3 regions of the Promicromonospora sp. NFX87 genome follow, and region 1 is predicted to be linked to each of the others. Evidence: predicted binding sites of a transcription regulator. Region 1 holds the regulator's gene; each other region holds the start of a gene.
The links. The regulator HspR, encoded in region 1, represses chaperone genes until heat shock. The targets are predictions, from matches to a motif close to AAGTTGAGTCNNNNNGACTCAACTT.

Region 1 (3,271 bases):
GTGCTGGCCGCACTGCTGCCCGTGCTCGACGACGTCGAGCGCGCGAAGCAGCACGGCGAGCTGAGCGGAACCATGGCGGCGATCGCGGAGAAGCTCGACCAGAGCCTGCAGAAGTTCGGCGTCGAGCGGTTCGGCAAGGTGGGGGAGGAGTTCGACCCCAACCTGCACGAGGCGCTCATGCACTCGACCGACGCTGACGCGACAGCCTCCACGGTGAACCTCGTGGTGGAGCCCGGGTACAAGATCGGCGAGAAGGTGGTCCGGGCGGCACGCGTGGGCGTCGTCGGACCGGAGTGACTTCTCGGTGGTCGGGCTTGCCGAGACCAAGGTCTCGGCAAGCCCGACCACCGATATCGACGCGGAAGGAGGTGCCATGACCGGTCAGGACTGGATGGAGAAGGACTTCTACGCCGTGCTGGGCGTACCCAAGGACGCCGACGACGCGGCCATCAAGAAGGCCTATCGCAAGCTGGCGCGGCAGCACCATCCCGACCAGAACCAGGGCAACGCGTCCGCCGAGACCAGGTTCAAGGAGATCGGCGAGGCGTACTCGGTGCTGTCCGACCCGGAGCAGCGCCGGCAGTACGACGCGGTGCGTGCGATGGCCGGTGGCGCTCGCTTCTCCGCCGGGCCCGGCGGTGCCGGGGCGGGCGGCTTCGAGGACATCATGGGCGCCATGTTCGGCGGCGGGCAGGGCCCCGCCGGCCGGGGTGGGCCACGGGTCCGCTATTCGCAGGGCGGTGGCGCATCCCCGGGCTTCGAGGACATCCTCGGCTCGATGTTCGGCGCCGGGGGCCGGTCCGCCTACGGTTCGACCGGCCCGACGGGGTTCGGTGCGCCGACCAAGGGTGCCGACGTCGTCGCGCAGGTCACGCTGCCGTTCCGTGCGGCAGTGGAGGGCACTACCGCCGAGCTGGACGTCAACGGCCGCACCATCACCGCCCGGATCCCCGCGGGGATCAACGACGGCAAGAAGATCCGGCTGCGCGGCAAGGGCAAGCCGGGCGTCGCCGGTGGCCCCGCGGGTGACCTGGTGGTCACGGTGCACGTGGCGCCGCATCCCGTCTGGACGCTGGACGGGCTCGACCTGCGCATGACCGTGCCCGTCACGTTCGCCGAGGCCGCACTCGGGACCACGCTGGAGGTACCGACCCTCGACGGCACCACCGTGCGGCTGAAGGTGCCTGCGGGCACCCCGTCGGGACGGTCGCTGCGCGTCAAGGGGCGCGGCGTGCACACGGCGACCGCGAACGGCGACCTGCTCGTCAGCGTCCAGGTGGTCGTGCCGCAGAAGCTCAGCAAGAAGGCCAGGCAGGCGATCGAGACGTTCGCCGCGGAGAGCGACGGCGAGGACGTACGCGCCGGTCTGGTCGAGCGGGCGACGGAATGACCGCAAGCGCGGTGGGGCACGGTCCCCACCGCGCCGCGGTCGGTTAACCTGCCCGCACGCAGTTCCGAGCGAACGAGACAGGGAGGGGCACATGCTCGACGACGACGCACCCGTGCTCACCGTCTCCAAGGCAGCGGAGCTGGCCGGCATGCACCCGCAGACCCTGCGCCAGTACGACCGGCTCGGCCTGGTGGTACCCCGGCGAACTCGTGGCCGTGGCCGCCGCTACTCGCGCCGGGACGTGGCGCGTCTTCTGCAGGTACAGCGGCTCGCGCAGGTCGAGGGCATCAACCTGGCCGGGATCAAGCGCATCCTCGCCCTCGAGGCGCACGTCTCGGTCCTGGAGGAACGCCTCGGTGACCTGCTGATGCGGGTCCAGGAGGAGGGGCGCGTGTTCGCCGCGGGTCCGGCCGCCGGCGACGTCGTCGTCGTGCAGCGTGGCCAGCGGGTCCGGAGCGCGGCGATGCGCGTCGACCTCGAGCATCGCGGCGTCGGCGGTGGAGCAGTGGTGCTCTGGCGGCCGTCACCTCGGCGCGAGGACTGAGCGCTCCCGGCCACCGGCCAATTTCGGTAACGCAATTCTTTCGTTAATCGAGAATGCGCCGAAAGAGATAGGTAAGGCATTCCTTGCTCTACACGTTCTGCATTTCCGGAATATGATCGAGATATTCCGGAAGTTCAAGCGCGGACCAACGAGGAGTGAGTCATGAGCACGCTGATGGAAATGCCCGAGGTCGCCGAGTGCTCGATCGACGGCTGCGGCTACAACCACGACCACGGCTGCCACGCCGGGGCCGTCACCATCGCAGGTCACGAGGGTGACGCCTCGTGCGCGACGTTCATCCCGCTGAGCACCAAGGGCGGCCTCGACAAGGTCATCGCGCACGTCGGTGCCTGCCAGCGCGGTGAGTGCGTGCACAACGACCACCTGGAGTGCGGCGCCGCGTCGATCCGCGTGGGTGCTGGGCCCGAGCAGCCGGGGCACGCCGACTGCCTCACCTTCCAGGAGCGCGGACCGGCCCTGTAGCAAGCGCCGGGGCAAGAACGAGGCAGAGCGCCCGCTCGACGGTGAGCGGGCGCTCTCGCTTGTTCGTTCGACGTCCGCGGTTCGACGTCCGCGGCTCAGCGGCTCAGCGGCTCAGCGAGCCAGGTGGTCCAGGAGGAGCAGCGCGTCGTCGTGCGTCCCCGGCAGGCGCTCCACCCACACCCGGGTCGGCCTGCGCACCTCGGTGGTGAGGCCGAGCACCTCGGCGTTGCGCTCCACCACGCGGCGCAGCGACTGACCGAGCTCCGCGGTGGCGGGGCCGCGCTCGCACAGCACCACGAAGGTGCCGTCGCCGACAGCGGCCATCGGGTGGCCCTCACCGAAGACCTGGTGCAGGGTGCGGCCGATCGCCGCCGAGCGCGCGAGCCGCTGCCAGGTGTCGAGGCTGTCGAGGCCGACGTCCAGCACGAGCAGGCAGTGGGTGGTTCCGGCGGTGGAGCCGACGCGTTGCGCGGTGCCGTAGGTCTCGCGCAGTCGCTCGCCCAGGTACTCACCGGTCGGCAGGCCTGTTGACGGGTCGTGCGTGGCCACCTGGTAGGGGACCCGCTCGCGCTCTCCGACCCAGCCGATCGCCGCGGCACGCAGCGCGCCGACGTCGGTGGGGCGGCCGAAAGCGGCGTACAGGCAGGCGACGTCGTCCAGCGCCTCGGTGATCCCGGCGCCGACGGCGGCCCGAGCGGCACCAAGACGCTCCGCGGGTGCTATCACTCCGCGGCCCTCAGCCAATGCCTCTGCCAGCGCTTCAGCGGCCGGGTGCTCCCAGTCGTTCGGCCGGATCCAGACCGACGCCAGACTCGTAGCGCGCCACCGCTCACGCAGGTCATGCACACGCACCC
Region 2 (3,271 bases), 610 kb from region 1:
CGGCGAGATCGCGCGCTGCATGGCGGCGCTCACCCGGATGACGGTGCCGACGCTGTCGGTGATCCTCGGCCAGGGCTGCGGCGGCGGGGCGCTCGCGCTGCTGCCCGCGCAGGTGGTGATCGCCGCGGAGCACGCCTGGCTGTCGCCGCTGCCGCCCGAGGGGGCGAGCGTCATCGTGCACGGGGACACCACGCACGCGGAGCAGATGGCGGAGGCTCAGCACATCCGGGCCGTCGACCTGCTCACCGAGGGCGCCGTGCAGCGCGTGGTCCCGGAGCGGGAGGCGGACACCGCCCGCGACGTAGCGGTAGCGGTCGCCGCGGAGTGCGCAGCGGTGCTGCGGGAGCTGGACACCGACTCGGTGATCGGCAATCCGTCACGTGATCGGCAGTCCGAGTTGCCGATTACCTGACGGACTACCGATCACCCAGGCATCGGCCTCGCTGCTCAGTGCCGTGGCTTCTGGAGGGCCTTGCGGATCTGCTGGACCAAGGCGAAGACGAGGAGCGCGGCGAACGCGATCGACGCGACGTCGTCGGGCATGACCACCGACAGGCTCGCGCCGCCGAACGAGAAGCCCGATGCCACGAGGCCGATGAGCGCGGCCATCTTCAGGTGGACCAGCCGGTTGCGGGCATTGACCCAGGTGCCGGAGATCGCGGTCGGGATCATCGCGACCAGCGACGTGCCCTTGGCCAGCGCGGGTGCGAAGTCGAACAGTGCGGACAGGCCGGGGACGGCGAGCTGACCGCCGCCGATGCCGAGCAGGCCGGACGCGACGCCCATGACCAGGCCGAGCCCGATCATTCCCGCCCCGTCGAGCACGCTGGGCAGCCCCTCGGCGGTGTCGACGGACGGCGGTTCCCCGAACGCGTCCATCACGGACCGCACGATCCCCGCGACCAGCACCCCGACGAAGAGCCAGCGCAGCAGGGTTTCCGGCACGCGGGCGAGCAGCCGCGCGCCGACGACGGCGCCGATCACCGCGCCCACGACGAGCAGTCCGGCGGCGATCAGGTCGACGGCGTCGTGGGTCAGGTACGGGATGGACCCGACGATCGCCGCGGGCAGGATCGCCGCGAGCGAGTAGGCGCTGGCCCGGCGCTGCGTGAGGCCGCCGAGCGACGTCAGGAGCGGCACCATGACGATGCCGCCACCCAGACCGAACAGCCCGGAGAAGGTGCCGCCGACGACCCCGACGAGGACGGCGCGGGGAGGTGTCAGGGACTCGTCAGTCTGTTCGCTCACCCCGCGATGATCTCAGGTGTGCCGCGATGGTCCGTGCGCAGTCCATCGAGCTGGTGTGCGTGGTGTCGACCTCTAGGTCGTAGGTGACCCCCTCGTGGACGACGTCTGCCTGCTTCGCGGCCATGCCCGCGACGCGGTCGCCGCGGGCGGCCTCGCGCGCCTCCGCGACCGCCGCGTCGCAGCGCACGCCGACCCACAGGGTCGGGACGTCGCCCAGGGCATCGAGCCAGCGCCGCTGGGACGCGGCGCGCCCGAGGAACACGTCGTCGACCACGATGTGCGCCCCGGCGCGTGCCATGGCGACCAGCCCGGCGATCCAGGCGTCCTGCAGCGCCATGAACTCCTGCCCGACGTCGACGCCGCCGTCGTCCGCGAAACCGATCCCGTCGCCCCCGGTGGTCAGGCGGGCGGGCATCGCGTCGACGAGGGTGTCGATGCTGAGGGACAGCCAGGCATCGGGCAGGACGGTCTGCAGGCCGCGCGCTAGGCCGGACTTCCCGGAGCTCGAACCGCCGTTGAGGACGATCACCTGGGTGTTCATGCCGCAACGGTACGAGTGTGGGTGGCGCACGCTACAGTGAATTCCAGGGTTGAGCGGAGTAGACTCAACTTTGAACGCGGTCCTGCCGCGCAAGACTTCAGCACCATCCTGGGAGGCCTCATGGACACCAAGTTCACGACCATGTCGCAGCAGGCGATCGGCGACGCGATCCAGTCGGCGTCGGCTGCCGGCAACCCGCAGCTCGAGCCGGTCCACCTGCTGGCGTCGCTGCTCCAGCAGGAGCGCGGCGTCGCCGTCGGCCTGCTCGATGCGGTCGGGGCCAGTGCCCAGACCATCGGTCAGCGCGTGCGCGCGGCTCTGGTGGCGCTGCCCCAGGCCAGTGGCACGACCACCGCCCAGCCGAGCGCGAGCAGGGCCATGGCCACCGTCCTGGACCTGGCGTCCAAGGAAGCACAGGGGCTGGGTGACGAGTACGTCTCCACCGAGCACCTGCTCATCGCCGTCGCGGCAGGGCAGTCGCCCGCGGCCCAGATCCTGTCCGACGCCGGAGCCACTGCCGACGCCCTGCGCGCCGCGCTGCCCGCCGTCCGTGGGGCCGGCCGGGTCACGAGCCCCAATCCCGAGGGCACGTACAAGGCGCTCGAGCAGTACGGCACCGACCTGACGCAGCGCGCCCGCGACGGCAAGCTCGACCCGGTGATCGGCCGGGACTCGGAGATCCGTCGCGTGATCCAGGTGCTGAGCCGCCGCACCAAGAACAACCCGGTACTCATCGGTGAGCCGGGCGTCGGCAAGACGGCGGTCGTCGAAGGGCTGGCCCAGCGGGTCGTGGCCGGTGACGTGCCCGAGTCCCTCAAGGGCAAGCGCCTCGTCGCGCTCGACCTGGCCTCGATGGTGGCCGGGGCGAAGTACCGCGGCGAGTTCGAGGAGCGCCTCAAGGCGGTTCTGGAGGAGATCACGGCGTCCGACGGCGAGGTGGTCACCTTCATCGACGAGCTGCACACCGTGGTCGGCGCGGGCGCCGGAGGCGAGGGCGCGATGGACGCGGGCAACATGCTCAAGCCGATGCTCGCCCGCGGTGAGCTGCGCATGGTGGGCGCCACCACGCTCGACGAGTACCGCGAGCACATCGAGAAGGACCCGGCCCTGGAGCGGCGGTTCCAGCAGGTCTTCGTGGGTGAGCCCTCGGTGGAGGACACCGTGGCGATCCTGCGCGGGCTCAAGGAGCGCTACGAGGCGCACCACAAGGTGACGATCGCGGACTCCGCCCTCGTGGCCGCCGCATCGCTCTCCGACCGCTACATCTCCGGTCGGCAGCTGCCCGACAAGGCGATCGACCTGGTCGACGAGGCCGCGTCGCGGCTGCGCATGGAGCTCGACTCCTCCCCGGTGGAGGTCGACGAGCTGCAGCGTGCCGTCACGCGCCTCGAGATGGAGGAGGTGGTGCTGTCCGAGTCGGAGGACGCGGCCTCCAAGGAGCGCCTGCAGCGACTCCGCGCCGACCTGGCGGACCGTCGTGAG
Region 3 (3,271 bases), 1.5 Mb from region 1:
CTCCGGCCACCAGCGGTCGAGAGTGGTGACCATCACCGTGGACGGCGTGCGCGGGTCGACGGCCAGACCGGAGAACCCGTAGCTGCCCTGGGACGGGGAGACGTTCATCCACGCCCCGCTGGCCGGCGTGTACTTCCACACCGAGCCCCCCGTCACGCCGTTGGGTCCGAGGGCGTTGGTGTACGTCACGTACAGCGAGCCGTCACCGGAGAGCACGCCGTGCTGCGGCATCTGGCCGGTGGGCTGCCCGAGGACGGCCTGCCAGGTGCTGCCGCCGTCGGTGGAGCGGTAGAGAGAGGTCGACGAGTCGCCGACGCCGACGTAGATCGTCTTGCTGCCGCTCGGGCCGTACGTCACGAAGGAGATGCCCCCGCCGCTGCTCGCCCCGTCCTTGACGGGGAACGAGGAGACCTGGCTCCATGTCACGCCGTAGTCGGTGCTGCGCCACAGGCCGTTCTTGCGGCTGCCCAGCAGCAGGGTGCCGTGGTCGGCCGGGTCGACCACGAGCCGTTCGCCCGCCCCGCGGCCGTCCTCGTTGCTGCCCCCCTTGAAGGGCAGATTGGTGCGCTTGAAGGTGCGGCCCCGGTCGGTGGAGCGCAGGATCGCGCCGTTGCCCGCCCAGTTGTTGGTGTAGGTGCCCGCCATGAGGTAGAGCCGGTTGGGGTCGACGGGGTCGGTGGCCACCGCGTCGATGCCCAGCAGGTTCCAGTCCTTCTCGCCGAGCCAGTCGGTCAGCGGGATCCAGCGCTCGGCCGTGGCGTTCCAGCGGTAGGCGCCGCCCATGTCGGTGCGCGCGTACAGCAGGCCCTTCTCCTTCTGGTTGAACACCAGCCCGGTGACGTAGCCGCCGCCCACCACCTGGACGTTCTTCCACTTGTACGATCCGGACCCAGCCGTCTGGGGCTGGGCCGACGCCGCCAGCTCCTGCTGGACGCTGGTGCCGGCGGAGGAGCCGTTGTCATCGAGCACCGTGCCACTGCGCACGGGGGCCTGCTGGTTGTCGGCGCTGCCGTCGACCGTCGTGGACGGCGAGTCCTCCCGCGCGGACACGAGGCCTGGCGCGACGACGGCGGTCAAGCCGGCCAACGGCGAGTCCTCCTGCGCGAACACGAGGCCTGGCGCGACGACGGCGGTTACGCCGACCAACAGACCGGTGGCGATCCAGCGGCGGCGGTAACGCCCGCGGCGCCCGCGGCGCGCGCGGTGCGTGGGGTTGTCCATGGGGATGTGCTCCTTGTATGTGATTCACCGGAGGAGGTGGATCAGGCAACGGAGTGGCCTGATCCACCTCCTAGTGGTCACAGACACTGCAAAAGGTTGCCGCTGGCCGGGATCCTCTTCAGGCTCGTTTGTGGGCGCTACGCACCATGACCACCACGGCTCACCGTCCGCCGTCGGCGAACCCGGAAATTGAGTCGGGTCGACTCAGGTTGAGACTGACATCAATCCCATCCGGAGGAGAACACCATGACCACCGTTCTGACCCGTTCGCCGTTCACCCACACGTGGCTCCGCGACCCGTGGAGCCCGCAGTCCGCCGACGCCCAGGGCCCCGTGCCCGCGGCCGACGTCTACCGCGAGGGTGAAGACCTCGTCGCCCGCCTCGACCTGCCGGGCGTCGACCCGGCGGCCGACATCACCGTCGAGGTCGAGGGCCGCAAGCTCGTCGTCCGCGGCGAGCGCAAGGACCAGCGCCCGGAGGAGTCCGAGGGCCGCCGCATCTCGGAGGTCCGTTTCGGCTCCTTCCGTCGCACGGTCACGCTGCCGAAGACCGTGGACGGCGACGCCGTCACCGCGTCCTACGACGCAGGCGTGCTGACGGTCACCGTCCCCGGCGTCTTCGCCGGCACGACGCCGCAGCGCATCGAGGTCACGACCGCCGCCTGATCACCTCAGCGGCCTCACGACGGCGCCCGACCGCACCCAGCGGCCGGGCGCCGTCCGCGTTCCCGGCCATGTGCGGGCAGCCGTGGGACGACTCGGGGAAAACCCGTATGTGCCGATCTGACCGTTGTGCGGTGCCGCCTGACGCCGCTACTTTTCGTGAGCACTGTTTCGTCATCACTCACGCATCGCCCGTGACACACCGGAGTGCGCGCGCGACTGCCGCTGCTGTGCCCGTCGCGCGGTTCCGTGCGGCGGGAGAGACATGTTCGCGAAGGAGCGTTCGATGCGTAGCACGAGGCACCGCACCACCCGCACCGCCCTGACGGCGGTGGCAGCCCTGACCCTTGTCCTGTCGGCCTCGCTCGTCACCTCCGCCGCGGCGGCACCCGAGGGGTCCGACGGCGGGGCCGCGCCGGCGTCGGGCACCGCTGCCGCGCAGGACGCCGCTGCCCTGGCCGCCCTGACCTGGTCCGACGAGTTCAACGGCGCCGCGGGCAGCGCGCCCAACGGCGCCAACTGGAACTTCGAGACCGGCGCGGGCGGCTGGGGCAACAACGAGCTGCAGAACTACACGAACTCGCGGAACAACTCCGCCCTGGACGGCAACGGCAACCTGGTGATCACCGCCCGCCAGGAGGGCAGCGGCTACACCTCCGCCCGGCTCACGACCAAGGGGAAGGTGCAGCCGCAGTACGGCCGCCTGGAGGCGCGGATCAAGATCCCGCGCGGGCAGGGCATCTGGCCGGCGTTCTGGATGCTCGGCGGCCAGTTCCCGGGCACGCCGTGGCCCAACTCCGGCGAGATCGACATCATGGAGAACATCGGCCGCGAACCCAACCGGGTGCACGGCACGCTGCACGGCCCGGGCTACTCGGGGGCCAACCCCATCACCGGGTCGTACCAGCACCCGCAGAACTGGTCCTTCGCGGACGACTTCCACACCTTCGCGATCGACTGGAGCCCCAACTCGATCACCTGGCTCGTGGACGGCAACGCCTACCAGACGTTCACACCGGCGAACACGGGCAGCAACCCGTGGGTCTTCAACCAGCCGTTCTTCTTCATCCTGAACGTCGCGGTCGGCGGCAACTGGCCCGGTTACCCCGACGGGACCACGCAGTTCCCGCAGCAGATGGTCGTCGACTACGTGCGCGTCTACGACTCCACGGGCGGCGGAGGCAGCCGCACGGGCACGATCCGGGCGAGCAACGGCATCTGCCTCGACGTCGCGGGGGCCGCCACGGCGAACGGCACGCCCATCCAGCTCGCGAACTGCAACGGCAACACGGCGCAGCAGTGGACGGTCGGCACGGACGGCACCGTGCGCGCGCTCGGCAAGTGCCTCGACGTGTCCGGGGGCGGCACCGCGGCGGGCACCGCCGTC

Region 2: the regulator HspR is predicted to act here: its motif matches at 1,836-1,860, upstream of clpB (ATP-dependent chaperone ClpB).
Region 3: the regulator HspR is predicted to act here: its motif matches at 1,408-1,432, upstream of ACNYC2_RS23030 (Hsp20/alpha crystallin family protein).

What each region holds. Positions count from the first base shown of each region.
Region 1 is NZ_CP183413.1:69,778-73,048, forward strand. Features, by position in the region: gene grpE (nucleotide exchange factor GrpE) at 1-297, shown strand, start outside; gene ACNYC2_RS00305 (DnaJ C-terminal domain-containing protein) at 374-1,390, shown strand; gene ACNYC2_RS00310 (heat shock protein transcriptional repressor HspR) at 1,482-1,934, shown strand; gene ACNYC2_RS00315 (DUF1540 domain-containing protein) at 2,097-2,417, shown strand; gene ACNYC2_RS00320 (hypothetical protein) at 2,529-3,271, opposite strand, start outside.
Region 2 is NZ_CP183413.1:5,986,901-5,990,171, reverse strand. Features, by position in the region: gene ACNYC2_RS26835 (carboxyl transferase domain-containing protein) at 1-412, shown strand, start outside; gene ACNYC2_RS26830 (sulfite exporter TauE/SafE family protein) at 448-1,248, opposite strand; gene cpt (chloramphenicol phosphotransferase CPT) at 1,232-1,789, opposite strand; gene clpB (ATP-dependent chaperone ClpB) at 1,910-3,271, shown strand, end outside.
Region 3 is NZ_CP183413.1:5,124,335-5,127,605, forward strand. Features, by position in the region: gene ACNYC2_RS23025 (xyloglucanase) at 1-1,221, opposite strand, end outside; gene ACNYC2_RS23030 (Hsp20/alpha crystallin family protein) at 1,468-1,887, shown strand; gene ACNYC2_RS23035 (family 16 glycosylhydrolase) at 2,171-3,271, shown strand, end outside.